DNA from 4 places in the Rummeliibacillus sp. NPDC094406 genome. Region 2 is predicted to be linked to each of the others. Evidence: riboswitches for the same ligand, from Rfam matches in the RefSeq annotation. Region 2 holds a riboswitch; each other region holds the start of a gene.
The links. Region 2 has a riboswitch for thiamine pyrophosphate ahead of tenA (thiaminase II). Riboswitches for the same ligand answer to the same signal wherever they lie in the genome.
Positions count from the first base shown of each region.

Region 1 (7,673 bases), on a different contig from region 2:
AATGAGAACGGAATTGTTTTCATAGATTGTCTAATGAGAAGAATACCTACAGCATCTGCAAGTTGAGGTAAAATAACTCCCCATAACTTATCACTTAACCCCAAATCTGATATAATCAAATAATTTGGAATCATTGTTACAGTAAATGGAATAAATATTGTACTTATTAATATAAAATACAGAACATTTTTCCCTTTAAATTGAAAGTAAACGAAAGCATACGCTGATAAAAAAGATGTAACTACCTTAAAGAACGTAACAACGAAGGCTATAATAAACGTATTTATCGTAATTTTTAACGCAGGTAAACTCTCAAAAAAAGTTTTATAGTTCTCAAATGTTGGATTTAAAGGAATTATGTTTAAAACGCTACTATACGCCTCGTCTAATGATTTAAATGAATTCCCTATTGCAAAGATCACTGGAAATACAAGTAAAAGTACTGTAAAGATAAAAATAACATGCCAAGGTATCGATACAGAGTGTTTAATTTTCATAATAAACACCCTTCTCAACAAACTTAAATTCAATTATCAACAACACTATGAATATGACCATAGTTAAAATTGATAATGCAGCAGAATGTCCGGTTCTATACAGTACAAAAACTTCGTGATATGTTTGATAAATAGCGTTAGAGCTAGCATAATTTGGGCCACCTTGTGTGATAACTTTAATTGGTGTAAATACGTACTGTAATCCTTGAACAATTGTAATAATAAGCACGTATATACCAGTGGCACTACTCATTGGTAAAACAATATTAATAAATATTCTCCATAATGGAACGTTATCTAATCTTGCTGCTTCTATTAACTCTTTTGAAATACCATTTATTGATGCATAAAGTACAATAAAGTTATAACCAAATACTTTCCAAGATGTGATTAAACTTAAAACTACTATGACCCATCCATCTGTTTTACTCCAAATCGGCATTTCTAAACCAAACCATCCTAAGATAATCGCAACGGGCCCTGATACTGGATTTAGTATCCAAGTAAATAATATCGATCCTACTACCAATGATATAAACGCTGGCAAAAATATTGCACTTTTATAAAATCCTTTATATCTTTTTAGCACTATATCAATTACATAAGAGAAGATATATGGAATGATACAATTTAATACCAGTAATATGGCAATATAAATAAATGTATTTCCAAAAACTTTATAAGTTTTTGGATCAGATAACACATCGATATAATTTTGAAAACCTACAAATTTTTTTGTTGGGCTGATCATGTTCCACTCAAAAAAGCTTAAATAAACGGTGTATATAAATGGCCAAAACATAAATAATGCAAATATAATTATTGACGGTAATAACAAGCAATAAGCTTTCCAGTTTTCTTTTATTACTTTTGGTTTTACGGCCGATAAAGTGCTCATATTTTTTTGTCCTCCACATTTGTAACAGGGTAATTATGAACCAGTATTTCTATGGATACTGGTTCATATGAACAATTACTTAAACGTTACTTTAACAAGTCATTAATAGTTTCCTGAGTAGAAGACAACCCTTTTTCTACAGAAATTTTGCCACCAAGAATTTCATCACGAACATCTAATAATGTCTGTTCTGCTTGTAAACCTGCATCTCCAGGGAACGATGTCCATGGGACAACTCCATCCATTTGCTCTACTGCTGCTTGCATCATTTTATTTTCTTCTAAATATGTTTTAAGCCCATTTTCTGCTCCTGCAACTTCCTTGCGCGGAGGTACATATCCTGTTCCTTTAGTCCACTTAGCCATTGATTCCACGCTATATAGATATTTCATAAATTCCCATGCAGATTTTTGTTGGCTTTCTTCCTTTGCTGTAATAGCAAGCATTGCCCCACCTGCTGGTAATCTAACTTTTTTTCCATTCCATGCTGGCGATTTTATAGTAGCTACATCAAACTTTGAATTATCTTGAATATTTGAACGCTGTGCAATTGTTGTATACGCCATTGCTACGTTACCATCGATAAAACTTTGCACACCTTGATCCCAAGACAAATGAACTGCTGATTTATCTTTTAGAATCATATCAGCCAATAATTGATAAGCTTCGATCCCTTCTTTTGAAGCAAATGTTGCCTTACCATCTGTTATCATTTGAGCTCCATTACTTTCAAGTAACGCTTGAGTTGCCCAGTTATCCGCTGGCTCTTGAAAATAAAAACCGTATTTACCCGTTTTTTCTTTAATTACTTTCGAAAACTCTTTTACTTCTTCCCATGTTTTTGGTCCATTTTTATCCAGTCCAGCTTTCTCTAATAAATCTCTATTAATATAAAGTACTGGGCTACTTAACGAATATGGAACACCCACTTGTTTACCATCCGAATTTTTTGCTAAATTCATAACATTTTCTAAAAAATGATCTTGTAAAAACGTTTTATCTTCTGGATAATTTTTATCTATTACGTCTTGAGGAGATACATAATTAAAATTATTTGAAAAATAATCTAAAAACGACCACCCTACCTGTACAACAGCTGGAGTTTTTCCTGCTGCTACTTCAGCTTGTAAGTTTTGCATTAAACCTTTATACATATCTGGGTTATATTTAGCTACAACTTCTGTAGTATCACTTTGTGCATTAAATTCTTTAACTAACTCATCCACTGCTTTTCCACCTTGAGTCTCTGCATTTACATGCCAGTACTCAATTACTGTTTTTTTACCATTTCCACTATTGGATTTAGTTGTTTCAGAACTTTGACATGCTGTTAAGATTAATACGAATACAAATAAGCTAACTAATTTTAAGAATGATTTCATTATGTTCCTCCTATTAAATTAGACTTACTTACCATTTCAGAAAACAGTTAAGTTTGACTACAAACATTGAGTACTAACTAAAAACTCATCTTATTTAAGACCTTAAAGCTACGTTTCCAATCACCTATTAATTGATAATATGTAATATAGTCACCTCCATTAGCACTACGCATAACAAAATAAAAAGACCTCAAATAAAATGTATTAAATACATTATTTGAGGTCTCTCTACTCGCGCCTTTTTGCTATTCACTTTACACTTTTACTATATATGTTTTTTATTAATTACAAATAAATTAAGTATAAATTATATGTAAATTTTTGGGTCAAACACCATTCATATCTATTTTCCACAATTCTGAGTTTGATGTAGTAATCGCAAGAGCGCCATTATCAAGTGCTTCCCTTGCATGTTGAGGTAAGTTTAATAATCCACCTGTGATAATAGGTACAGGTAATACTTTCGTCAATTTATTTATAAAGTCTGGGGCTCGACTCGGCATAACCTCAATTATATCTGAGCGAATTTGACTAACATCTTTCACTAAGTTCATATAAACATCGGTATCTATTAAAAAAATTCGCTGAATAACCAGAATTCCACTGGATTTTGCCCTTTTTATAACCCCACTCTTCGTTGTAACTATTGCAAATGGACGAACACTCTTATTTATAAAGTCAATTCCATCGTGATCCATCTCTAGTCCACCTATTTTATCAACATGCAAAATAACTGGTAGTCCTTCAGATTGAATATGGTCGACGTATCTTTTAACAGTTAATATAGAACCTGTCATTAACAATACTGCACTAAGGTTTTCTTTATACTTGATTGCTCGCTCTATATTCTTGATGTCCTTAATAGCAGCAACCATTTTATATTTTTCTAATCTTTCTAGTAAGACCTGTCCCCTATTATTTGTTTTCACGGATAATTCCCTCTCTTTCACACTTAAGGTTCGCAAGATGATAATTTCCTATAAAAACGAACAATCATCCTCCTAAAATTCATCAAGGACAATTTTATTATTAACAATCTTATTAAAGAATGGTTCTATTGTATATATATTACATTACAGCACATTTTCTACATACGGTAAACAAATTTAAATAAACTGATAATTAATAACTGCACTAACAAGCGCGCAGCATGCAAATATTATCAACCACAAGGCCCATTTGTTTGGTGTATCATAATAAATTTCACCATGTAAATAAAAGGTAATACATATTTCTTTAAGAAGGCAAAAAATCTCCTTATATATTTTTCGGTTTGTTATTGTTGAATAGGATTATTTTTGCTACAAAAGAACAAATGTTCTATAATGAAATTAAATACATATGGAGGTGTTTTTAGTGAGGCCTACTCTAACAAAAGAAATTAGTGTGCAAAGTTTTAAAGACTTTTATTGGTTAAAAGAAGAATTACAAACTTTTTGCAGAAAAAATGGAATAAGTGCTTCTGGTTCAAAAATAGAAATTACCGATCGAATTGAAACATTTCTTCGAACAGGAGAAATTAAAAAGCCAATTAGAAAATCAAAGGTAAATAAGAAGGCAGAACCTCAAACAGATTTAAGTCTTGATACAGTCATTATGGAAAACCATCGATGTAGTCAAGATGTAAGAGCCTTTTTCAAGACAGTTATTCCTAATTTTCATTTTTCTACATATATCCAAAATTACTTTAAAAACAACATTGGAAAAACGTATCGTGATGCTGTAAATGCTTGGTATACGGAAGAAGAGTTAAAGAAAGACCCTACATACAAGAAAAAGATTGCTCCCCAATTTGAATACAATCAATTCATTCGTGACTTTTTTGCTAATCCAAAAAACCAAGGAAAAAGTCGTCAAGAAGCAATTGAAGCGTGGAATAACATTAAGAAACTTCCTGGAAGTAATAAATACGAGCCTAATAATTAACTTTTTAGGTCCCCTTAACATTTCTACTTGAACGTAATTTGACTTTTGACAACCAGAAACTCGCTTTTGTTGCCAATTTCAGTTTATCTCGTTCATCAGGAGATATTGAATGTTTTCTATTAGAATAAATATATTAATAATCTGGTTTAAAATTAAATAACCTATCAATTTTTTATTAATTCCTTTTTATGTATTTACTTTCTTTACTTATTTCCCTATAATATGGTTATAAAAATTTTATATTGATAACAAGGGGTGTCCATTGAGTTGGGCTGAGAGAGAAACACGTTGACGTTTCTTAACCCTCGGGACCTGATCTGGTTCATACCAGCGTGGGGATGTTACATCACTGAGCAAAGAAGATAGATTATCTATGTTTATATCGCCAGGTCCATTTTTAATAATGGACCTGGTTTTTTTCTTTACTGATATTTGCTGTGAAACAGATCTGTCCCTATTATCAATTAGAAAAGAGGATAGACAAGATGAACAAAACAAATGAAGAAATGAATTTTGCAGTTATGTCCAATTTTTCTGGTAGTCGTAAAGTATATGTAGAAGGAACACGTCCTGATATTAAGGTACCCATGCGTGAAATTACTTTAACTCCAACTAATGATGCTAATGGCGTTACTGAAAATCCCCCAGTACGTATCTATGACACTAGTGGCCCTTATACAGATGAACATCGCACTATCAACATTCGAGAGGGTCTTCCTCCCCTTCGCAGAGATTGGATTTTAGAAAGAAATGATGTAGAGGAATATACAGGCAGAAGTATGAGACCTGAAGATAATGGTTACAAAAAAGAAAATAGTTCTAACTCTATAGAGCAATTCCCATACATCAATTCCCGCCCATTACGTGCTCAAAAAGGAAAAAATGTTACACAGCTTCACTATGCACGAAATGGATTCATCACACCTGAAATGGAGTTTATTGCGATACGAGAAAATGTAGAACCTGAATTTATTCGTAAAGAAGTTGCAGAAGGTAGAGCAATTATACCTGCTAATATTAATCATCCTGAAATTGAACCTATGATTATAGGACGGAATTTCCATGTAAAAATCAATGCAAATATTGGAAATTCAGCTGTGTCTTCTTCTATCAAAGATGAAGTTGAAAAGATGACATGGGCAACTCGCTGGGGTGCCGATACAATTATGGATCTTTCTACAGGTAAGAACATTCATGTGACTAGAGAATGGATTATTAGAAATTCACCAGTACCTGTTGGAACAGTCCCTATTTATCAAGCTTTAGAAAAAGTTGGTGGGATTGCAGAAGATTTAACCTGGGAAGTATATAAGGATACCTTGATTGAACAAGCAGAACAAGGTGTCGATTATTTTACGATTCACGCAGGTGTACTTTTAAGTTATATTCCATTAACAGTTAATAGAATGACTGGGATTGTATCTCGCGGGGGTTCAATCCTTGCACAATGGTGTTTAGCACATCATGAAGAAAACTTTTTATATACTCATTTTGAGGAAATTTGTGAAATTATGAAGTCCTATGATATTACCTTTTCGTTAGGAGATGGTTTGCGTCCAGGATCCATCGCAGATGCTAATGATGCTGCACAATTTTCTGAACTTGAAACTTTAGGAGAATTGACCAAGATTGCTTGGAAACATGATGTACAGGTCATGATTGAAGGTCCAGGACATATTCCGATGCATTTGATTAAAGAAAATGTAGATAAACAAATGGAGATCTGCCAAGATGCACCATTTTATACACTAGGACCGCTTACAACTGATATTGCACCTGGATATGACCACATCACTTCTGCAATTGGTGCTGCGATGATTGGATGGTTTGGTACAGCAATGTTATGCTATGTAACACCAAAAGAACATCTAGGATTACCAAATAAAGAGGATGTACGAACTGGTGTTATCACGTACAAAATTGCTGCACATGCTGCTGACTTAGCAAAAGGTCATAAAGGTGCCCAACAACGAGATGATGCCTTGTCAAAAGCTCGCTTTGAATTCCGGTGGAAAGACCAATTTAACTTATCGCTCGATCCTGAAAGAGCTTTAGAATACCATGATGAAACATTACCAGCTGAAGGTGCGAAAACTGCACATTTCTGTTCTATGTGTGGACCAAAATTCTGCAGTATGCGTATTTCACAAGATATTCGAAATTTAGCAAAAGACAAAAAACTTGTTATTGATGATATAATTGGAGAAGGTTTGAAAGATAAAGCTTCTGAATTTCGTCATCAAGGAAGTCAAATTTACAAATAAAATAACTACACTATTCAATAAATAATGGGTAGTTAATAAAGAAAAAAAGAGCAGTTGGATAAGAAAAATGATTTTTCTTTCCAGCTGCTTTATTGATTGTAATAGATGTAACAAAAAATCCACGTTACTCCGAAGGAAAAACTTTACGGTATCCCCCACAGGCTCATCCCCTTTAATCATAATTTTTTACTTCTTAATAATGTATTGATATAGATATAAGGTATCTAGAAAATAAGCATATGCATGACTTCAGTTACATAGTATGTCAAGGATTAATTTAGAATGGAGTGTGGTGCATGAGCGGAAAGAAGTACTTTTATTATTTATTTTTTATGTTTTCTTTGTATTTTGGTCTATTATTGAGTGGGGATTTTACAGCATCAGCTAATACTTTAGCGACTTCTGTAAGGATTGAAACGAATAAAACGTATACTGATAATTTGAATAAAGTAGAAAAAGTAAGATATTATCAATTTACAACTAACGAAGATGGCAAAGTAACCATAAATTTAAGCAATTTGTCAGGGACAAAATGGAAGTTTTCCTTATTAGATCAAACTGGAAATACAATGAGTTATGAGTTTACGAACTATGATTCTTCTGCAACAGGATTTAACAGTTTAATTATGGGTTTACCGAAAGGTACTTATTTTATTAAAGTAGAAAGTTATTCGAATACTTTGAACAAGGAATATAAACTAAATGT
Region 1 is NZ_JBIWGZ010000001.1:26,923-34,595, reverse strand. Features, by position in the region: gene ACIQ4I_RS00150 (carbohydrate ABC transporter permease) at 1-497, opposite strand, end outside; gene ACIQ4I_RS00145 (carbohydrate ABC transporter permease) at 487-1,395, opposite strand; gene ACIQ4I_RS00140 (ABC transporter substrate-binding protein) at 1,482-2,777, opposite strand; gene ACIQ4I_RS00135 (glycerol-3-phosphate responsive antiterminator) at 3,104-3,742, opposite strand; gene ACIQ4I_RS00130 (DUF6434 domain-containing protein) at 4,134-4,703, shown strand; TPP riboswitch at 4,945-5,059, shown strand; gene thiC (phosphomethylpyrimidine synthase ThiC) at 5,189-6,967, shown strand; gene ACIQ4I_RS00120 (PPC domain-containing protein) at 7,264-7,673, shown strand, end outside.
Region 1: another riboswitch for thiamine pyrophosphate. It lies ahead of thiC (phosphomethylpyrimidine synthase ThiC); the one in region 2 lies ahead of tenA (thiaminase II).

Region 2 (7,673 bases):
CCATTTCAGGTTGTTTGATCCAATGTAATGAGGCGTTGGAGAAAACTGCATCAAATTGATGATGTGTATCTATTTGTGTAGCATCTCGTACAGAAAATTGTATTTGTGGATATTTTGTTTGTGCTTGATAAATCATTGTTTCCGATGCATCTATGCCATGCACAATAGCTCCTTGATTTGTGATTTCATTTGCTAAATCTCCTGTACCACAGCCTAAATCTAAGACTGTTTCCTCTTTTTGTGGTGCTAGTAATTCGACTAAACTCCCGCCAAATTTTGAAACGAAATCATGCTTTTTATCATATAAAACTGCATTCCATTCTCTCATTTGATCATCTCCTTTAGATGAGGATAACAGAGAATTTGATAGTAGAGATATGACTGATAAAGGGTGTATTAATTCCAAAGTGGAATATAGAATTAAATTGTTTAATTCAAATTCAGTCTAATTACTTAAGGTATGCTCGATTACCCCCTTGTTATAATTATGGTAGTAATTAGTAATTTGAGAATGAAAATAAGGGGATGAAGGAATGGAAAGTAATTGGCCAAATGAAATGAAAGTAGCGCAAATTCGAGTGGCACGCCCTACGGATCAACTCGACAAAGTTGTAGATTTCTATTGTAAAGGATTAGGATTGAAAACGATTGGCTCATTTGAAGGGCATAGGGGATATAAAGGAATAATGATTGGGCTTCCCGGTTTTGACTATCATTTGGAATTTACTCAACATATAGATGGTAGTCCTTGTCCAGCTCCAACAAAGGATAACCTACTCGTCTTCTATATCCCTGATCGTAAAATAATTGAAGATATCAAAAATAGATTGAAGAATATGGGATATGATATAGTTTCACCAGAGAACGGATACTGGGAAGAATCAGGCGTTACAATTGAAGATCCAGATGGTTGGAGAATTGTCTTAATGAACACCCCTGGCATTGGTGACTAATAAAGGATAAATTTATCCTTGAGCAGCTGAGTAAGAAATGCTACGATAATAGCAACTTAAATATTTGCGGGGGGACGCTTATGCGTTGAGAAGGTAGAACCTGACCCTTAGAACCTGACAGTTAACACTGACGTAGGGAGCAAAGTACATAGCATAATAATGCATGATTTTTGTACAGTAGCTCTCCGATTTGGAGAGCTTTTTTGTTACCAACCAAATATTTTTGTGCGGGGGGACACTTTTGTGTTGAGAAGGTTAAAACCTGACCCTTAGAACCTGACAGTTAATACTGACGTAGGGAGCAATATTCACTATGAAGTCTCTATGTTTAGCATGGAGACTTTTTTTGCGTCTACGTCCACTACAAGGAGGACTTAGGATGACATTTTGTGAAGAGGTAAGAAAAGAGACAGATTTTTATTGGGAAGGTAGTTTTGAACATCCATTTGTAAAGGGATTAGTTGGAGGAACTCTGCCAATTGAGAAATTCAAATTTTATATGATGCAGGATGCTTATTATTTAAAGCATTATACAAAAGTGTTAGCGATAGCTGCATCAAAGGCAATTACGAATGAGGATATTGCTTATTTTTTAGAAACAGCTCGTCATATTAATGAAGCTGAGCTGGAATTGCATCGGACAGTTTTCCATGAGCTTGGTGTAACTGATCAAGAATTAGAAACATTTGAACCTGCACCGGCCGCGTACAATTACGTTAGTCATATGTACAATACAGCTCATAATGGTGATGTTGCTGAAGCATTTGCAGCCATGTTCCCATGCCCTTGGTTGTATCAAGAAATTGGAGAAAAATACAAAGACGCTAAACCAGGTGTCAAACTTTATGAAGAATGGATTACGATGTACAGTGATCCGGATTATAAAGAAAAAATTGAATTGCAAAAGTCGATGATGAATCGTTTTGCAAAAGAACAACCTGAAAAAGTATCTTTATTGAAATCTCATTTCAAGAAAAGTTGCTATTATGAATGGAAGTTTTGGGAAATGCCTTGGACTTTAGAAGATTGGAAAGGTGAAGTGGTCAATTATGAGTATATCTAAAATTCGAATGACAAGTCCTCTTGTCCATTGTATTACGAATTATGTTGTAGCGAACTTTACAGCTAACGGGCTTCTTGCAATTGGTGCTTCACCTGTAATGGCAGATGAAGCATCTGAGGTCGAAGAAATGGTATCCAATGCCTCTACCTTATTACTTAATATTGGAACCATTAACAGTCGAACTAAGGAAGCAATGATTCTTGCAGGTCGTAAAGCAAACGAGAAAGAAATACCCGTTGTCCTTGACCCTGTTGGTGTAGGCGCTACAGCATTTCGTAAACAAACGGTTCAAGAATTACTGGAAGCGGTGAAATTTGACTTAATCCGTTGTAATGCCGGGGAACTAGCAAGTATTGCAGGTGTTAAATGGCAAGTAAAAGGTGTAGACAGTGGAGAAGGAGAAATCGATGTTGAACAAGTAGCGAAACAAGTAGCACGTCAATATCATTGTCTAGTCATTGTAACGGGCCCTTCAGATATCTTAACAAATGGCGAGCAAACTTATACCATTGGAGGAGGCAATGAAATAATGACGCAGGTGACAGGAACAGGCTGCTTACTTAGTGCAGTTTGTAGTGCGGCATTAGCTGTAGAAGGCAATCCTTTAACTGTTCTTCATGATGTTTTACAAGATTATAAAGCTGTTGCAGAGCGTGCAGCTATTGCAGGTCCACTAGGCTCTTTCCAAGTGGAAGTATTAAATGCATTACACGATATCTCTAGAGGTGAACAATAATGGACATTGTGATGACAATAGCGGGCTCTGATAGTGGTGGAGGGGCAGGAATCCAAGCTGATTTAAAAACATTTCAAGAGTTAGGTGTTTTCGGTACATCCGCTATTACTGCACTAACTGCACAAAATACTTTAGGGGTAGAAGGGATCTTCCCTGCAACAGCTGAATTTGTACAACAACAAATTGAAGTAGTAATGCAAGATTTACCTGTAAAAGCTGCCAAAACAGGTATGCTTTTTTCTGCAGAAATAATTGAAGCCGTTGCTCAAAGCTTAAAGGATAAAGAAATCCAGCTTGTTGTTGATCCAGTCATGATTGCAAAAGGTGGTGCATCTCTCCTTCAATCAGAAGCCATCAAAGCTTTGAAAAGTTCACTACTGCCACTTGCTACTGTACTTACGCCAAATATTCCTGAAGCAGAAGTAATAAGTGGGAACACGATCAGAACTGCTGCAGATATAGAGAAAGCCGCAAAGATAATTCTTAATATGGGCGTTTCTTGCGTTGTGATGAAAGGTGGTCATTTAGAAGGTGAAGAAGCGATTGATACGGTTTATTTTCAAGATGGCACATCATTCTCAATGCAAACGAAGCGTATTGATACAAAGCAGACACATGGAACAGGTTGCACATTTTCATCTGCAATAGCAGCATTTTTAGGTCAGGGTTATGATTTACGTGAAGCGATCATTGAAGCAAAGAAATTTGTACAATTAGCGATACAAAATCCTTTAAATATCGGGCACGGCCATGGCCCAACAAATCACTTTGCATATAAAAAGGAAAATGGAGTTTGCGAGGTGACAATCATTGAAACGAAATGATTTAGCTGTTTACTTTATTATGGGAACACGAAATTGTATTGATAGCCCTTTAGAGGTACTTGAGGAAGCATTAAAAGCAGGAGTAACTATTTTCCAATTACGAGAAAAAGGGGAGGCTGCGTTAAAAGAGCATGATTTAGAATATTTTGCCATAGCGTGTCAAACGTTATGTAAGCATTACAATGTTCCCTTTATTGTGAATGATGATGTTGATCTTGCTTTGAAGATTAATGCAGATGGTGTGCATGTAGGACAAGATGATATAGCTCTTGAAGCAATTCGAACAAAATTCAAAGGCAAAATTGTAGGGATCTCTGTGCATACGAAAGAGGAAATGGAGAAGGCAGTGATAGGTGGAGCGGATTATGTTGGCATTGGACCAATTTATGAAACAAAATCAAAATCAGATGCGAAAAAGCCAGCAGGTGTAACATTTTTACACCAAGCAAGAGTCATGTATCCTGATTTCCCACTTGTCGCGATTGGTGGAATTACAGAGCAAAATGCACATGAAGTACGGCAAGCAGGAGCAGATGGAGTTGCCGTCATATCAGCCATTAGTGAAAGTCCTAATAGAAAGGCGACAATTCAGTCTTTTTCTTCTTTATAAAAGAAAACAGCTTCAAAAAATAATTATTATCCATTTCAATAACACTTTGAATTATATAGATTCAAAGTGTTATTAAATGTTTTAAGTTTAAGTATTTTATTATTCATGAATGCCAGAATACAAGTAATATTTTATTTAGTATGAATATCAATCCGTATACACACGCTACTGCTACTTTTCCTAAGCTAATTAATAGCAGGACGGGCAATAAGAAAATTATCATTTCTAATATGAAATGAGCAGTTGCAGGTAGAGGAATATTGGCTTTTGGAGAACCAAACAAAGCCCAGATTACTGCGATGCTTAAAGGAATTGAAATACTGAGTATCCCTTTTTGAATATGGGTATTCCCCGTTTGAAATCCCCAGTAACCATAAAGTATAAGACCAGTAAGTTCTAATATAAAGCGTAATCCTAAGTTCATCATCTCAAGAATTGTTAAAAAGACCATTCTCATACCTCTTTCTATTTAGTCTTCAGAACATTAAGCTATCGAGTGAATTCCTTCAATAAAAGTATTGATTAAAATGGATAGACTTTTATCAATATCCAATGGTATTCCAAAGCCACCCATATGTTCGATTGACGTAAAACCATGCAGAATACTACGTAATCCTCTAACCATATGAACTGCCATTTCTTTTTGTAAACCATAGGCTTCGAGAACTTGCATCACTAGATCAACGATTAATTGTTGCTGATGCTGTAGTTCTGAATCTTCAGGATTTGGAAATCGAGTTGTAGCATCATAAAGACCTGGGTGTGTTCTTACAAATTGAACATACGCTTCACTAATTTTGCGGATTGCATCGTCTCCCGATGTCCCTATTGCAGCATGTAGCATGTATTGATAAAGCTTTTTAAGCCCTTGAATAGCTAAGGCCTGTTTCAATTCTGAAAGACTATTCACATGATTGTATAAGGAAGGTGGACGGATTTGCAATTCTTTAGCTAATAAACTCAGAGATAGTTCATCTAACCCTTTTTCATCAATGATGTCAGTTGCTTTTTGAAGTACAATATTAAAATCTATCTTCATGCGAGGGGCCATTTTTTCTTCACCTCCTAATCACTTCCTATTATTTGGTTTTTAATAATCGCGAAGCATCATCGATTGCTTGCTTCATCGCTTGTATAGGTTTTTCAATCATTTGCCCATGTCCAACAGCTAGTAAACTTGGATTTAGGTCTATTAGTTTTTTTGCACTGTCGACCGCAACTTGTTTATTCCAAGTAGCGAGTGCAGGAAATGGGAAAGAAGGTTTTAAAACACCTGAAACGGCTATTCCACCTCTGATTTGAAAAGCATCCCCGGCGATTAGATTACCATTACGAGTATCCAATAATGCTATGGAGCCAGGCGTATGCCCTGGAGCAGTAACAACTTCGAGTGAACCTATAAGATTCCCATCTTTCAACAATATATCTGGCTTCGTTTGAATTTTCTTTGGAATCCCTCCCCGAATTGGAGAAGAAGGCTCATCTTCCAGAAGTTTTGTATCTCCTTTTAGTAAGAGTGCATCACGTGCAGAAATACTTACTTGAACGTTTGGCAATGAAGCTTTTAATGCATCCAAGGAACCTACATGGTCATTGTGAGCATGCGTCAAAACGATATTTGCTATGGGTTTTCCAATCTTTTGTGAAGCTTTTATAATACTTTTTGCACTATAAGGAAGCCCTGCATCAATTAGAGTAAGTCGATCCGTCTCTTCAATCAGATAACAGTTCACCGGAAATACATTAGGCATAAAGGATAACTGAAATATATAATCATTTTTCGTGATTTTCATGGCGTACTCCTTCCGAAAACTAATTTAATTAGTTAATTAACTAATAACATTAGTTTATGCTATTTTAAATAAAAAAGATACATAAATGGTAGAAATTAACGATAATAAAATAAGCGAAATATTGTGGGAATATATGATTGTTAATGAAATCACTTTTACGGAGGTCGCTATGAGAGAAATAATTTTATCCAATGGAAAGGTTGTTCAAGTAGAATGTTTAAGCTGTGCACTTACAAGTGGAGAGATTATGCCTGATGGAGGTGTCATAACAGAAACTAAATATTTTCATGCGCATCAAGATGTTGCCTATCCGATTAAAGGTTTAATTATTTTAGCATCTAAGCGTCACATTAAATGCTTTGATGAATTAACGGAAGAAGAAAAAATTGATTATATTTACTTATTATCTAAGATAAGAAAAGCTCAAAGAGAAGTTTTAGGAATCGAATACGTTTATTATTTTTATAACGAAGATACAACACATCATTTTCACATATGGATGGTTCCACGATATGACTGGATGTACGACTTCGGTCGTTCCGTAGAATCAGTTAGACCAGTTCTTCTTCATGCTAGAAACAATATGAACAATGAAGAAAATATGAAAGAAGTAATGGATGCAATCAAAGTATTAACGATAGCCTTGAATAATTAAGTATTCTATATGGCGCGTTAACTACCATCTACATAAAGTAACGATCTGCGATCTCAAGTAAAAATGAATAAAAGGAAAGCGTTCTAATGATTTCTATTAGAGCGCTTTTTATCCTTTTTAAAATCATTAAAGCAAACTTTTATTTAATCGTAATGAGAACGTGTGATGAAGACAGATAAGACCATTAACCAAAACATTATACAGATTAAGCCCAATATAAAAGTAAACTCATAATGAGGACCAATCCAACAAACGAATATTGTATAAACAAAAGTAGCTACAAAACTAAGCCAAAAGATTCTTTTCATACTTACACTTACATGAAAAAGTATAAATCCAAAGGAAATAAATAAGGGCAGATATATAAGCATATTTCTTTCGATCGCCTCCTTAAAAAATGAATTTCCCGTCATCAATAAAATATTAAATTAGTTTCTGTTTTGAAATTATGACTTTTTGATAAATCTACTTCTAAACGTAATACTACGAGACTATGATATGTAGTAGAAAGAAATATATGATAAAGGAGGAGTTGCTATTTTAAAGAAGTCTTCAGTTGGTCTAATTCAATTTTTGCTAGGTCTTGCGTTTATGTATTTTGGTTATATGAAGTTAACTGCCAATCCAATTCATGTAGAAAATTTTACTGAAGTGTATGGCTATGGAAAGATCATCATGTATGGGGTAGGAGCAGTTGAAGTAACATCAGCTATAGGCTTATTAATAGGTTTTTGGAAGAAAGGTTTTGTGCCGATTTCGAGTGGAGCATTAGCAGTTGTGATGGTTGGAGCTACATCCACACATTTAATGGTTGGGCAAGGTCTAGAGATCGCTATGAAGCCCTTTATATTCTTCGTATTAAACTCAGTTATATTTTTGGTATCCACTAGTGAAAGTGTAGAAGACTAAATTAAAAATTAGTTATGTAAAAGAAAAACTAGAGTTTACTTATTAAATAAATAGAATTGAAGTGATAATTACTTCGATAAAGGGCTATCTAGAAAATCTCTTTCTAAGATAGTCCATTTTATTTCTGAAT
Region 2 is NZ_JBIWGZ010000007.1:48,932-56,604, forward strand. Features, by position in the region: gene ACIQ4I_RS16815 (class I SAM-dependent methyltransferase) at 1-328, opposite strand, end outside; gene ACIQ4I_RS16820 (VOC family protein) at 534-953, shown strand; TPP riboswitch at 1,012-1,109, shown strand; TPP riboswitch at 1,173-1,271, shown strand; gene tenA (thiaminase II) at 1,333-2,016, shown strand; gene thiM (hydroxyethylthiazole kinase) at 2,003-2,752, shown strand; gene thiD (bifunctional hydroxymethylpyrimidine kinase/phosphomethylpyrimidine kinase) at 2,752-3,576, shown strand; gene thiE (thiamine phosphate synthase) at 3,563-4,186, shown strand; gene ACIQ4I_RS16845 (YrdB family protein) at 4,290-4,637, opposite strand; gene ACIQ4I_RS16850 (TetR/AcrR family transcriptional regulator) at 4,671-5,237, opposite strand; gene ACIQ4I_RS16855 (MBL fold metallo-hydrolase) at 5,266-5,979, opposite strand; gene ACIQ4I_RS16860 (HIT family protein) at 6,149-6,634, shown strand; gene ACIQ4I_RS16865 (DoxX family protein) at 7,208-7,543, shown strand.

Region 3 (7,673 bases), on a different contig from region 2:
TTGGTATTATTAGGAAATAACGATTAATTTGAAAAGAGCAAAAAATTTTCGACACAATGTAGCAAAATTTTCAATTTCGCTAATTTATAGTAATTATTACAACTAGAGATTTTCTTTAGCACTTTTGATTCTGTTGCCAAATGTCATTTTGGGAAAGGGGGAAAGGTGTTTTTCTTTGGACTTATTTAGTTTATCTAAAAATTGCTAGCTGCAAGCAAAGTAGTAACATCTAAAAAATGAAGAGGGAGGAATGTAAATGAGAAAGAAAGAAGGCTCTGTCAAAGCATTTAGTATTGCGACATCTGCACTTATGGCGATTTCACTGATTTCTCCGAATATCGCAGGAGCAAAAGCAAATGATCTCCACCAATCTTTCAGAGATTCTAGCCAAAATGCAATTGTTGTGAAGGACAAAGTGAGTAGTAGTCTACTTGAAGATTTTAAAAATGACGAAAAATTAACTTTCTTAATCAAATTCAAAGAAAAGGCATCTGCAAATAAAGTCGCAGCAGAAGCTAGAAAAAGTGCAGAGAAGGACAAGTTATCTGCACAGCAAACGAAATTTGTTCAGCGCTCTGCAGTGGTATCAGATTTAAAGGTAACATCTCTTGAATCACAGGAATCCGTAAAACAATACCTCGAAAAAGAAGAGGATGAAGGCAATGCAAAAGACATTGAATCATACTTTATCGTAAATGGAATGGCCGTTACAGCTACTAAAGAAGTGGCTGAAAAGGTTGCAACCTTTGATGAAGTAGAAAAAGTTTTGCCTAATGAAACCCGTCAACTCTATACGACAAAGACAAGTACTGTAGATGAATCAAAAATAAAAACGGTTGTTGAACCTAAAGCTCCATCTGCTACGGATAGCAAAGCAAAAAATGCAGTTGAGGAAAAGGCCAAAACTTCAAGTATCGAATGGAATGTTGAAAGAGTGAAAGCTCCAGAAGTTTGGGGTATGGGGATTGATGGAACTGGAACCGTTGTCGCAAGTATTGATACAGGTGTTCAATGGGATCACCCAGCATTAAAGGCAAAATATCGTGGCTATAATGCATCGACTGGACAAGTATCGAATGATTTCAACTGGTATGATGCAACATCAGCAGGACGAGCTACACCATATGATGATATTGGGCATGGAACACATGTAACAGGAACGATGGTTGGGAGCGAAGCAAATGGATCTAACCAAATTGGTGTTGCTCCTGGTGCAAAATTCATTTCTGTTAAAGCATTTACCTCAAACGGTGGAACAGATGCTGACCTTTTAGAAGCAGCTCAATGGATTCTAGCACCAACAGATTCAAACGGTAACGCACGAGTAGATATGGCACCTGATATTGTCAACAATTCATGGGGAGGCGGTCCAGGACTTGACGAATGGTACCGTGATGTCGTTCGAAACTGGCGTGCAGCTGAAATTTTCCCAGAGTTTTCAGCAGGGAACACAACATTAACAAATCCAGGTGGTGCGGGATCTGTTGCAGCACCAGCAAATTATCCTGAAAGCTTTGCAACAGGCGCCATTGATATTAACAATAAAGTAGCGAGTTTCTCTCTTCGTGGCCCATCACCATACAATGAGACTAAACCTGACATTTCTGCACCTGGTGTCAACATTCGTTCATCAGTACCGGGGAGTGCTTATGAAGGTGGATGGAATGGGACATCCATGGCGGGGCCTGCAGTTTCTGGTGTAGCAGCACTTCTTCGTCAAGTGAATGCAAATTTAACTGTTAATGAGATGGAACAAATTCTTATCAATACAGCAACACCTTTAACAGACTCACAATATCCGCAAACACCAAATCATGGCTATGGTTATGGATTAGTGGATGCTTATCAAGCTGTATCGTCTATCGCTTCAGGTCTTGGAACTCTTCAAGGTCAAGTGACAAAACAAGGCGATGACAACGAAGCACCAGTGCTAAAACATACAGCTCCAAAAGAAACGTATGCTGGTATGGATTTAGATCTAACAGCTTCAGTATCAGATAACATCAGTGTTTCATCTGTTGTACTAAAATACAAAGATGAAAATGGAGAATGGAAAAGCATTACAGCAAATCGCAAATCGGGTGATTATAAATCAGGAGAGTTTGGTGTAACGGTTCCTGGTGCACGTATCCCAGTTGGCGACTTCAAATACAAATGGGTGATCAATGATTTCGGTAATAATGAGGTTGTGAGTGATGAATACACTGTAAAAGTGAAACCAGGCGTTACAGTTGGATATTCTGAAAACTTCGAATCACAACCAATTGGCTGGTATTCCTTTGGTAATGAAAACAGCTGGGAATGGGGTAAACCAACTTCTGGTCCAGGAAAAGCTGCATCTGGCGAAAAAGTATATGCAACAAACTTAGCAGGAAATTATGCGAGTAATATGAATGCAACATTGGTGATGCCTCCAATCGATCTGCCAGCAGGTCACGCTTACTTGCAATTTAAACAATGGTATAACTTCGAAAAAGCTTCTTCTGGAAGAGCTTATGATTATGGTAATGTCTTTGTATCGACAAACCGAGTAGATTGGACACAACTATATACAGTTTCAGGTGCATCCAATGGTTGGCTAAATGCTGAAGTTGACCTATCTGCTTATGCAGGTCAACGAATCTATATTGGCTTCAATGCATTCTCAGATTCTAGTGTTGTCAAAGAAGGATGGTATATTGATGACGTAGTATTAGCGAATGCTTCTCAAACAGGCAAAGTATCAAAAGAAAAAGATAAAAACAATACGAACAGCAATAATGGAAATACAGGAAAAGGTCAGGATAAAGATGCTAAAAAAGATTCTATTGATCCTAAAACAATTAAACCTGTATTACCTGTAAAAGAAAAAGCACCTATTGAAGAAGCAATTGTGAATCCAACACTTCTACCATTGGGTGCCCAAGTAAATGTACTAGAATCGAACCGTTCCGTTTACTCAGATCCCGCTAACGGATCATACTCACTAAAACATAGTTCAGGTACATTTACTGTAAAAGCTGAAGCATATGGATTCACATCAAAACAACAAGCAGTGAAAATTGAAGCAGACAAAGCAACAACTGCAAACTTCACATTACAAGAAATCGCCCAAAATACAGTGAGTGGTAAAATCACTGATGAATCTACAGGTGAAGCAGTAGCAGGTGCAACTATCTTACTTGAAGAAGATGCGAACATTACACCTGTTACGACGGATGCAGAAGGTAACTACTCTTTAACTGCATATCAAGGGGACTACACATTGAAAATAGTTGCTCGTGGTTATCATAGCCAAGAAGTAGCGATTACAATCGGTGGACAAGCAAGTACAAAGAATATTATTTTAAAACCATTTTACACTTACCCAGGTGGAGAAATAGGTTATGATGACGGTACAGCAGAAAATGCACGTGCATTCAATGCTGCTGGCAATGCTTGGGCTGTGAAAATGTCTCTTCCTGAAGGAAAAGAACAAGGTATTGTTACAGATGGTGTGTTCAGATTCTGGGATACAACATGGCCAAGTCCAGGTGGAACAGCCTTTGCTGTTGAAGTATGGGATGCAACTGGTGCTGATGGATCTCCTGGTAAAAAACTTGCAGGGCCTTTTAATGCAACAGCCCTACGTAATGGCCAGTGGACAGTTGTTGACTTAAGTGAAAACAATATTACTGTCAACGGAGACTTCTACATGGTATATCGCCAAACAAATGCAAATCCAAATGCTCCTGGACTTGCAACAGATGAAGATGGCAAAAATGCTGGAAGAAGTTATCAAAGCGTTTCAGGAGCATGGTCAAAATCACCAGTGGCTGAAGGTAACTATATGATTCGTGCTCGTGTCAGCTATGAAGTGAACGCGCCAGTAATCACTTCACCAGTAGCTGGTAATGTAACTAGTGAATCATCCATTCAAGTTGAAGGGAAAGCTTCACCAACGACTGAAATCACATTAAAACAAAATGGCAAAGAAGCAGGTAAAACGGTTGTTGGAGCGGATGGTAAATTCACTATTCCAGCTAAATTAGTAGAAGGAGCTAACACATTCTCAGTAGTTTCGAAACTAAATGGAAAAGTAACAGGTGAATCTGAATCTGTTAAGGTGATCCTAGATACAATAAACCCTACCCTAACAATTGATAGTCCACAAGATGGTGCTAAAACAAACCGTGAGACTACTACAGTTGAAGGAACAATTGCTGACGAAAACCTTGATTGGGTAAAAGTAAATGGCAAAGACGCAAAAGTTACGAACGGTAAATACTCTCTTCGTATACTTTTAGATGAAGGTGTAAATGAAATCAAAGTAGTAGCTCAAGATAAAGCGAAAAACAAAGTGACGAAAAAAGTAACTGTAACTGCAGATTATACAGCACCAGTTATTGAAAACTTAACGCCAACAAATGATATGACGTTATCAACTGGTAAGACAGTTAAAATTGTATTTGACAGCGAGCCAGACTTAAAAACATCCTTCTTCATTCATATGCCATTAACAAACGTTAACGATACTGCACAAAACGCAACAGAACTGCCTATGTCTGAAGAATCAGCAGGACATTATGTTGGTTACTGGACTGTACCGGATGGAACTGTAGCAGATGGAGCAGTCATCGAAGTAAAAGCAGTCGATAGCTTCCAAAATGAAACACTCCAAAAGGCTGCAGGTAAACTTTATATTAATCTTCCAAAATAATAAAAGAAGCCTCTGATCTTAACGATCAGAGGCTTTTTTATCTCAATTCTAAATGAGGCAAAATTCAATCCAACTATGGAAGATCACCTATATTACTAAAAATTCCATGAAACTAGGTAAACTGCCTATCACACCTAACTATCTCCCATTTCAATTTATGCATACACTACTATGAAAGGGTGGATAGATTATGAATGAATTTGAACATTTGCTGGAAAGCATATTGCCACCATCAGCCACTATTTTGAAATTGCAAAATGCAAACAACAGACCAGCCATTTTATTGGCAGATATAGATGGAGATCGGTTAAAGGAATTAATTGTTGCCTATAAATATCAAGGTGAAAATTATCTTATACTATTAAAAAAATCGTATAATATTTGGTATCCAATGGCAGAAATAAAAGGTAAAGGATATGCAATTACGGATTTAATGGCTGTTCCACTAACTCCTCTAGGTGTAAATTCATTAGTCATTGGCTGGCAAGTAGAAAGTATCTGGTCACAACTGGTTTTATTACAATGGAAAATGTATAACTTCGTTAATTTACTTACAAATTACGTATATTATAGTAAGTTGTTTGTGGAAGATATGCCTGGAAAATACGGGAAAGATGGACAGTTTGAATTAGCGATTTGGACTCATGATATTGGAGATGCCTATATGGTTGATGTTTATCGGTATCAGGGATCAGGACTTACGATAGCAGAAGATGTTTATCCTTATTATTTCAAAAAGGTTGCTTCTTATAACAAAAAAATATTGCAGAAATACGATATCTCGTATTATTGGTACTATTTAGCCGAAGCTCTCCTAAATTCAGAAGAATATAATCATGCACTTACTTCAATTGATAAGGCATTAACTTTTACAAATCCATATCCATCAAAAGATAAAATGTTAGAATTAAGGAATGAAATATTAAGCAAACTGAGGCAAAACTAAAATTTTATATATTAGTTATAAAACTCCTACCGTCTCACCCTTTTCCTCGGAAACACAACGAAATTCTTATCTAAACTTAGATAATCTATTCATTAATTTCTCCAAATGGAAGATTTAAAATATGTAATATGCGAATACAATTCAATAAAGCGCAAATAAAATGTGCGAATGAGCGAGTAAATCGTAACAGAGCGTGAATATTTCTTGAAAACGTGAGTAAACCTAAAACCTGAAGAGTGACACCAATACCTTTAGCAGACCTCTTCTAATATAAAACACTTAATATTATGCCATTCCCCAATTTCCGAAAATTTTTGTTATAATGAATGTGAAAAGTTCATATGTATGAAGAATGTAGGGGGGCTGGTGATGCCAGCTGAGAATGTATCCGATAGATACTGACCCTTAGAACCTGAACTGGTTAACACCAGCGGAGGGAACATCAGCTAAAGATAATAATAGGGTTATCAAATGACTATCTTTTAGAATGTATGTTAACGTCCGGAATGGTTCCGGACGTTTTTTCTTTTTCTCTTTTCTTTACATAGAACTTGTTAAAATAACAGAGATTGGAGCAAATAAGATGAAAAAGTTATATGTGTTCCTGTTAGTGGCGATACTCGCTTTAGCAGGATGTCAGTCAAAGGATAAGAAGGAAAATGCAGCAGGCTCGAAGAAAGAGCTAAAAAAAGTAACAGTTGTCTTAGATTGGACACCTAATACGAACCACACTGGATTATATGTTGCAAAAGAAAAAGGATACTTTAAAGAACAGGGTTTAGATGTAGACATTATTCAACCAGGCGAGACAGGAGCAGACCAACTCGTTGCATCTGGCAAGGCTGATTTTGGAGTTAGCTATCAAGAAGGAATTACACAAGCACGAGTACAAGGGGTTCCTCTTGTATCCATCGCAGCGATTATTCAGCACAATACATCTGGTTTCGCATCACCAATCGCGAAGAACATTAAATCGCCAAAAGACTTTGAAGGAAAAACTTACGGTGGATGGGGTTCACCAGTGGAAAAAGCCGTAATCGATTCATTGATGAAAACCGAAAATGCAGACGTGAAGAAGGTTGATATCATCAATGCAGGAGATGCAGACTACTTTACAATGGTCAAAAAAGATGTAGACTTTGCGTGGATTTACTATGGATGGACAGGTATAGAAGCTGAACTTCGCGGAGAAAAATTGAACATGATGTATTTAACAGATTACAGTAAAAAATTGGATTATTACACTCCAGTATTAGCGACTAATGAAAAAATGATTCAAAATGATCCGGAAACAGTGAAAGCTTTTGTTAAAGCGGCTTCTCAAGGTTATCAATATGCCATTAAAAATCCAGATAAAGCGGCAGATATCTTAATCAAAGCAGCACCAGATTTAGACAAAAAACTTGTGAAGAAAAGTCAAGAGTGGCTTGCTGATAAATATCAAGATGATGCTAAACAATGGGGAGAGCAAAAACTTGAAGTTTGGGAAAACTATGCAAATTGGATGAGTGACAATAAATTATTAGAAGGCAAATTCGATGCTAAAAAAGCATTCACAAATGAATTTTTACCACAGTAGGAGGAAATGAAAATGGCTAATTCTTTAATCAGTGTTCAAATTATACCAAAAACAGAAAAATATGAAGATGTGATTCCTTTTGTAGATGCTGCGATTAAAGTGATCGATGAATCAGGGATAAAATATGAAGTGCATCCTCTTGAAACAACGATGGAAGGCGAAATGTCAGAGTTGATGAATATCATTACTAAGATGAATGAAAAAATGGTTGAACTAGGATGTGTCAATGTCATTACACAAGTGAAAATTCTTTACCAACCATCGGGTATTACAATGGATACCTTAACGGAGAAATACCGATAAATGAAATGGTTACGAAACAATGGAGGGGCGATTGTTCTCCTCCTCTTTCTTTTAGGTCTATGGGAAATTATTGTACGAATCACTGACACACCTGCATGGCTTTTACCAGCACCATCACAAATTTTTTCAGAAGGATTTAAGGTGATTCCTAGCTTTTCGGTTGATAT
Region 3 is NZ_JBIWGZ010000005.1:57,185-64,857, reverse strand. Features, by position in the region: gene ACIQ4I_RS14090 (S8 family serine peptidase) at 257-4,678, shown strand; gene ACIQ4I_RS14085 (hypothetical protein) at 4,869-5,624, shown strand; TPP riboswitch at 5,971-6,080, shown strand; gene ACIQ4I_RS14080 (ABC transporter substrate-binding protein) at 6,208-7,203, shown strand; gene ACIQ4I_RS14075 (thiamine-binding protein) at 7,216-7,506, shown strand; gene ACIQ4I_RS14070 (ABC transporter permease) at 7,507-7,673, shown strand, end outside.
Region 3: another riboswitch for thiamine pyrophosphate. It lies ahead of ACIQ4I_RS14080 (ABC transporter substrate-binding protein); the one in region 2 lies ahead of tenA (thiaminase II).

Region 4 (7,673 bases), on a different contig from region 2:
ATGGTTTTGATGACGTACAATCTAACGTTCGTAATAGTGTTGAAATGATCAAAAACCATCCATTAGTATTAGACTCTATTCCTGTTCATGGTTTAGTTATTGACCCAAAAACAGGTCATTTAGATGTCGTAGTAGACGGTTCTAAATAATACAAGCTAGAATGCATGGCAAAAAGCGATTTTCTCAACTTACGGGAAAATCGCTTTTTAATTATTTATCGACATATTTCCTGGGAAATTCGACAACTTTTCTCCTACATTCCATTGAAGAATTTGCGAAAATTACTTCTCCATCTCCGCCAAGCGGCCTTTCCCTTTCAATAATCTTCCTCCATTAAAGCATATAAATAATGATCTTGCCATTTACCGTTAATATACAGCAACTTTCGTAATAACCCTTCTCTTATGAATCCTGCTTTCTCTAATACACGTACAGACGCTACATTTTTTGGAGAAACATATGCTTCTAAACGATGTATACATAAATCTTCAAAAGCAAATTTTGAAACGAGTGAAAGTGCATCGGAAACGATTCCCTTTCCAGTATGCGCTTCATCCATTGAATAACCGACAAATGCACTTGAGAAAGGCAGACGTCTAATAGAATATACTGAAATATGCCCAATGATTTCAGTTGTTCCAGAAGAGAAAATACCAAAACTATACTCACGATTTGCATGCATCTGTCTAATAGATTCTTGAATTTTCTTCGATTGTACTTTTTCCGTGTAATATTCAGGCGGATGTAATGGCTCATGAATAGACCAGTAACGCATATTACGAGTAACCATTTCTGTATATGACATCACATCCGCCATTTCTAATGTACGTAAATAACAACGCTGCCCCTCTAAAAAAACCATACTAACCATACCCACCCTTTGTGATAGCTTGTGAAGCTATTTGAGTTACTTCATACAGCTAAATGATGTTTATTATTACACTTCTTGTGTTATAGCCTCAGCAGGATCTGTAACTTGTAAACCGCGACGTTCACATTCTTTTTTTACATGTTTAATCGTTTCCTTTAACACTTGAATACGCGCATATTTTTTATCATTGCCTTCTATTAAGATCCAAGGTGCATTTTTTTTATCTGTTTTGTCAAACATATCATTAGCTGCTTCAATATAAAGTGGCCATTTATCTCTATTACGCCAATCTTCATCTGTCAGTTTCCACATTTTATATGGATCTTCTTGACGTTCTTTAAATCGATTTAACTGTTCCTCATTTGAAACATGAATCCAAAACTTCATCAGGATGAAATTATCATCCGTTAATAATTTCTCGAATTGATTGATTTCTTCGTAAGCACGTCCCCATTCAACCTTAGAAGCAAATCCCTCAATACGTTCTACAAGAACCCTTCCATACCATGTGCGGTCAAAAATTCCGATTTGGCCACGAGCAGGCAGTCGTTTCCAAAAACGATATAGGTGATTATATTTTAATTCATCTTGAGTTGGGGCAGCAATTGGATGTACCACATATCCACGTGGATCTAAACGTTGCGTTAAACGTTTTATAGCCCCACCTTTTCCCGCTGCATCCATACCTTCAAACCCAATGATTAAGCCAATATTATGATTAAATAAGAATTGCTGAATGTTGAGCATTTCGAATTGTAGCTCTTTTAACTCTTTTTTGTAGGAAATCTTTTCATCTAACTGTTGGTCTATATTCATATTTTCTATGCGCTTGGTCATCTTTATCTGCTCCCTTTTTTCTTCCATATTACTATATTACTGCAAAGTTCACTAAAATGGTATTTGTTGTTAGAGCAAAACGATTGTATACTTAAGGATGACTGATTTTATATAATGATTTTAGTTTTTAACAACTTGTAATCGATCATTAGATTTGTTTAGAAATCTAATCTAAAGGAGGAGATTTTATTGGGCAGACTGTTAGTCGTTACAATTGTTTACATCGCAATGATTGTATTTAGTACAGCTGCTAATATAATTCCACTAAATGGTCATACAACAAGTGAAATCTCCAACAGCTATACTGTCCTATTTAGTCCAGCAGGGTATGTTTATATTATTAGGGTATTTATTTATATTATTTTGGCTTATTGGATTTATCTATTATGGAAAAATCGCCATAATGAATATCATATTAGTTTAATGCAAATAGTCTTATTTGTAGCTAGTTCGTTATTTAATATGTTATGGATTTACTTGTGGCATTATGAATATTTCACATGGTCAATTGTGGCAATCATTTTAATGCTCCTGTCATTAACAGGTTTGTATTTTACATATCCTGCTTGGCATCGTTCATGGGGCGGACGATTACCAATTTCGATGTATCTTGCTTGGGTTAGTATTGTAACCTTTATGAATATTGCCTTTCTATTTACTCATAATCATTGGAACGTCTTAGGGCTTAGTGATCCACTATGGGCCGTTATTATGCTTACATGTGGAACAGCGATTGCATTGCATTTACGATTCCATTATGATGATATACTATTCCCTATCGTTTATATTTGGGCTTATATTGGAATTGCATTTAAAAATGGCTTTGAAGAATTGCTTGTTACGACTGCAGCTCTTTTCTTGAGTGGTGTATTAGTGGTCGGTATTATTTTTATAAAAAAACAAAAGCCCTCTGAATAATTACGTTCAGAGAGCTTCCCGCACCCTGCTAATTAGCAGGGTGTTTTTTAATCAATTTTTGTTGTAATAATTGGTTCACCATTAGTTACAATGATTGTATGTTCAAGTTGTGCTACAAGTGATTTATCTGGAGTGATAAAAGTCCAGCCATCACCTGCTTCTACAATGTGTTCTGCTTTTTGTGAGATAAATGGTTCTACTGCTAAAACCATTCCTTCTTTAAGAATTGTACGTTCCCAGGCATCGAAATAATTTAATACGTATTGTGGTTCTTCATGTAGTGAACGGCCAACACCATGTCCAGTTAAGTTCATAATCACCGCTAAGCCATGATCATGTGCTTCACGTTCTACAGCTTTACCGATTTGGTTTAGACGAGAACCTGCTTTTACTTTTGTCATCGCACGGTCAAATGCACTTTGAGCGACGTCACAGATTTTTTGAACTTCCGGTAAATCAACTTCTCCTACGATAAATGAAATACCCGTATCTGCATAATAACCGTCAACATGACCTGATACATCAATGTTAATCAAGTCACCTGCTTTTAGTTTATGAAGATTTGGAATACCATGTGCAACTTGTTCATTTACACTGATACAAGTGTATCCTGGAAAATCATATTCTGCTTTAGGCCCTGATACAGCACCTTTTTCTTCAAATAGGCGACCAGCTAGGTCATCTAATTCTTTAGTAGTTACACCTGGTTTTGTTGCGGCTTTCATTGCATCTCGAATTTCAGCCATTGCACGACCAGCTTTCAATAAAGCATCTATTTCTGCTTGCGTTTTTGCAATCATTTCTAACGATCCCTTCTAATTAAATATCTACACTTAACTATACCACAATTTTACGTTAAGCCGTTCTTATAAAACCTTTGCTTACGGACTCTATTGCTATCATATTATACTTTTTGAAAATGTTTACGATTACCATATTAATTAGAGATTTAATAATATACTTATGACTTTGTGACTCAGAATTTATTCTTAAAAAAGTTTTATGAAAAAGTCTAGCCCCCATATTTTGGTGGCTAGACTTGTAGTTCTATCGTTTTTGTTCTAATAATCGAGGTGCAGATGTAAATAGAAGTGCTGCAACAATAATCGTTAAAATAATTGCTGGAATCATATATGAACCGTTATAGATAATGGAATACCAATAGACATTTTGTTTGCCAGCATACTCTGCAAAAAAGATGATACCTGATACAGTATGTGCAATATAACGTAACATTCCCCCGATAAATGTTCCAATTGCAATATATGCTACCATTTGCTTTTTGCTTTCCTTTTTGCTTGCATTGATTATTCTATTTCTCATCACTCCTGCTAAACCAACTGCAGTAAAGGCAAAGAAATAATCAATAAAACCTTGTAGAGGTGTTAAAATATAGCCCCCCATTATTGCTTGTAATCCTCCCACTAGAAGTCCTGTTATAAGACCTGCTATTGTACCCCAACGAAATGCCATCAACACAATTGGCACCATTACAAGGCTAATGGAACCACCTTGTGGCCATAGTTTAAAGGATACTTGGTCTAAAACTAGACCGATTGCTGCAAAAATAGCAATCTCAACCATCATTAATAATCTTTTGTTGTTCAATTTTCAAATCCTCCTTAGTCCCGATGTAGATCACATAAGCCCCAAAGCCTATTCTAGGAAACTTTCCATTAGAGATTTCACCATAAAAAAACGACATCAGGATAGCCCTGACATCGAAATAAGTCGGTTTCTATCCACATTCCTACGCAAGTATTAACTCACAGGTTCAAAGGGTTAGAACTTCGGGTTCACTCTCAGCCGTCCATTACGGCTCCCCTTGTGGTCGATACATCATTAAATTTTATTGAACACATTTATTTTACTTAACTAAATATTGTATTTCAATGTTAGTTGCCCAAAAAATTAGATAATCAGTTTATCTGTAAAAAGATATTGCATTTTTATATTCGACACATTAAAGATGGAAAGAAGTACTTTAAGGGATTGATTTTAAAAATTTTACTATGATTAATGTTTAAATATTGATTTAAAACGCTAAAATAAATGAAGTATAACTCGAATCTTTTGCCCATTATTATGCGTATGTATAATAAATGGAGGTGTCATTATTGGATAATAATCGCATACTGTCAGCCCTTTGTTATTTTAGTATATTTTTTGCCGGATTTATATTACCATTAATCGTCTATTTTGTATCTACAGATCAAGATGTAAAAAGGCATGCAAAACGTGCATTTATCTCTCATCTACTGCTAATTATTCCTACTATTTTTGGAGTAATTATATTTATTGCTACCATAGCGGCAAGCCCTTTCAGCTATGAAATGAACATTATGAATGAATCATCTGGTAACGGTACATTCTTAGTAATCTTATGGTTTGTTTTTGTGATTGTAGAAGTAATAATATCACTTGTAGTTTTTATCTGGAATATTATTCAAGGAATTAAAGTACTTAGAGCTTAAGAGTACAATTTTATGGGTATAGTCTGAAATAGAAAAGTTTCTGGAATGGAGTGCTACTATATGCAAGTACGAAAAGTTGTAAAAGCAGCTATTAAGTTAGCTCCAATTGTTTATCCAATCATCATTAAAGCAATTGATGCTAAAAAGAAGAAGACTCCTATAAAGAAATAATTTGATGATGAATCGCCCTGGGGTTGTGATCCTTGAGGCGATTTTTTAGTTTTTCAGTACCACTTAGAGTTTCTTTAGCACCTCTCAGCGTTATTATCATAATTAGTTGGTAAGATTCTTCTACTTTCATTCAAATAACCTTTAAAGAATAAAAACTCCGCTCATTTCATTGTGAGCGGAGTTTTAGATTGTTGTTTAAAATGCCCAACTACCTTTACGGAAGATTGGTTCTACTGTTCCATCTGGTAAGATACCATCTATGTCCATTTCGCCGCTGCCGACCATGAAGTCTTCGTGTGTAATGGATGTGTTGATGCCTTTTTCTTCAAGTTGTTCTCTTGTAAGTGTACTGCCACCTTCGTAGCATGTTGGGTACGCTTCTCCAATTGCTAAGTGATTGGATGCATTTTCATCGAACAAAGTATTGTAATATAAAATATTAGAAGCTGAAATTGGTGATTCGTGCGGTACTAATGCTACTTCACCAAGATATTGAGACCCTTCATCAGCTTTTGTTAGTTCTTGCAGCAATTCTGCACCTACACCTGCTTCAGTTTGAACGATTTTACCATTTTCGAATGTGATTTTGAATTGATCGATAATATTACCTTGGAACACCAATGGTTTTGTGTTTGAAACATAACCATTTACGCCATATTTTGAAGGCATTGTATAAACTTCTTCAGTAGGCATATTCGCAACAAATGAAGTACCATCTGGAGTATAGCTAGCACCTGTACACCAGATGTGCTTATCTGGTAATTCAATTGTTAGGTTTGTACCTGGTGCTGTGTAATGTAATTTTGCATAGCGTTTTTTGTTTAGTAGGTTAGCACGTGTATCTAAGTTTTTCAAATGTTGGTCCCAGTTATCAATGACATTCCCTTCACCGATATGTACCGTTTTGAAGATAGCTTCCCATAATGCAGGTACTTGTTCTTCTTCTTTCAAATTAGGAAATACTTTAGCAGCCCATTTTTTTGAAGGAACCGCAATGATTGACCATGCAATTTTATCGTTCATAACAGCATCACGATAATTTTCTAAAGCTTTTCCAGAGGCCTTTTGATGAGCTGATAATTTTTCTACAGGAACACCTGTTAAATTATCTGGATCTGCAGCATCAATCCATAGTAATGCACCTTTACGTTCGATGAGTTCATCACGTTGTTCACTAATCCAACGGGGAAATTTTGCAAATTCATCGTCTGGTGCATGATCAAAATAAGCACGATTGATTACATCATCAGAGAAATTTACTGTTACACGACTAGCGCCTGCTTCATATGCTTTTTTTACAACTAGACGTGTAAATTCAATAGTATCTGTCGTTGTATTGATCAATAAAGTTTGGCCTTTTCGCACATTAGCTCCAACTTTTACTGCTAACTCAGCAAATTGTTCTAGCTTTTCTTTAAATGTCATCATTAATTACCTCGCTTCTAATTATTTCTTCTTAGATTTCTTTGCAAAGTACTTTTTCTTTCCTGAATCTTTGAAAGAAGCTCCAAATGAACTACTTTCATTTCTTTTTTTAGATGTTTTATGCGCATTTGAATTACCATTTGGCTTTGTTTGTTTTCGAACTTGTTTATTTTCTGCGTGACCTTCTATAAGTTGGCCATTAGACCATATTTTTTCAACTGGTTTAATTGATAATTCACGAAGGCGTTTATGGTAAGCTTGTTCTTCATGATATGCAAGTAATGTAATAACCTCACCATCTGCTCCTGCACGTCCTGTACGGCCTGAACGATGAACATATTGCTCTCTTGTATATGGAACAGCCACGTGTATAACATACGTTAATCCATCTATATCTAGTCCTCTTGCTGCTACATCTGTTGCAATTAGAATACGAGCTTCACCTTTTCGGAAACTGTCTAATGAAGCTTTTCTTTCTTCCTTTTTCATCTCAGAATGTAGTGCCACAATTGGTGCATTGCGGAATTCAAGCTTAGATTTTTTCATTAAAACTTGGTCTAAATTGTTCATAAATGCAAGTCCTCGAACTCCTGATACATGTGATAATTTACGTAGAAATTCTGTTTTATCACGTTCTTCGAGTTTTACAAAAGAATGTACGACCTTACTGCCTGTTAATGTTTCATCCACTTTTACTTGAAAACGTATGGGATCATGGAGCATACGTTTTGCCACTAATTCGATTTCATCGGTAATCGTTGCTGATACGACTGCAACTTGACGTTCGTGGTCTGCACCATCGATAAATGATTTTACAATGACACGGTAATCGCGGCTTAGTAGTTGATCCCCTTCGTCTAAAACAATTGTTGTCAGCTCATGTAACTTCAATTTCTTCTCTTTAACTAACTCATTTAGACGTCCTGGTGTACCAACTGCAATGGTTGGTTTTTTCTTTAATTTTTCGATTTGGCGTT
Region 4 is NZ_JBIWGZ010000008.1:36,566-44,238, forward strand. Features, by position in the region: gene ACIQ4I_RS17825 (beta-class carbonic anhydrase) at 1-149, shown strand, start outside; gene ACIQ4I_RS17830 (GNAT family N-acetyltransferase) at 317-862, opposite strand; gene ACIQ4I_RS17835 (polyphosphate kinase 2 family protein) at 938-1,708, opposite strand; gene ACIQ4I_RS17840 (tryptophan-rich sensory protein) at 1,898-2,626, shown strand; gene map (type I methionyl aminopeptidase) at 2,674-3,426, opposite strand; gene thiT (energy-coupled thiamine transporter ThiT) at 3,674-4,234, opposite strand; TPP riboswitch at 4,357-4,462, opposite strand; gene ACIQ4I_RS17855 (magnetosome magnetite crystal formation protein family) at 4,744-5,100, shown strand; gene ACIQ4I_RS17860 (aminopeptidase) at 5,467-6,696, opposite strand; gene ACIQ4I_RS17865 (DEAD/DEAH box helicase) at 6,718-7,673, opposite strand, start outside.
Region 4: another riboswitch for thiamine pyrophosphate. It lies ahead of thiT (energy-coupled thiamine transporter ThiT); the one in region 2 lies ahead of tenA (thiaminase II).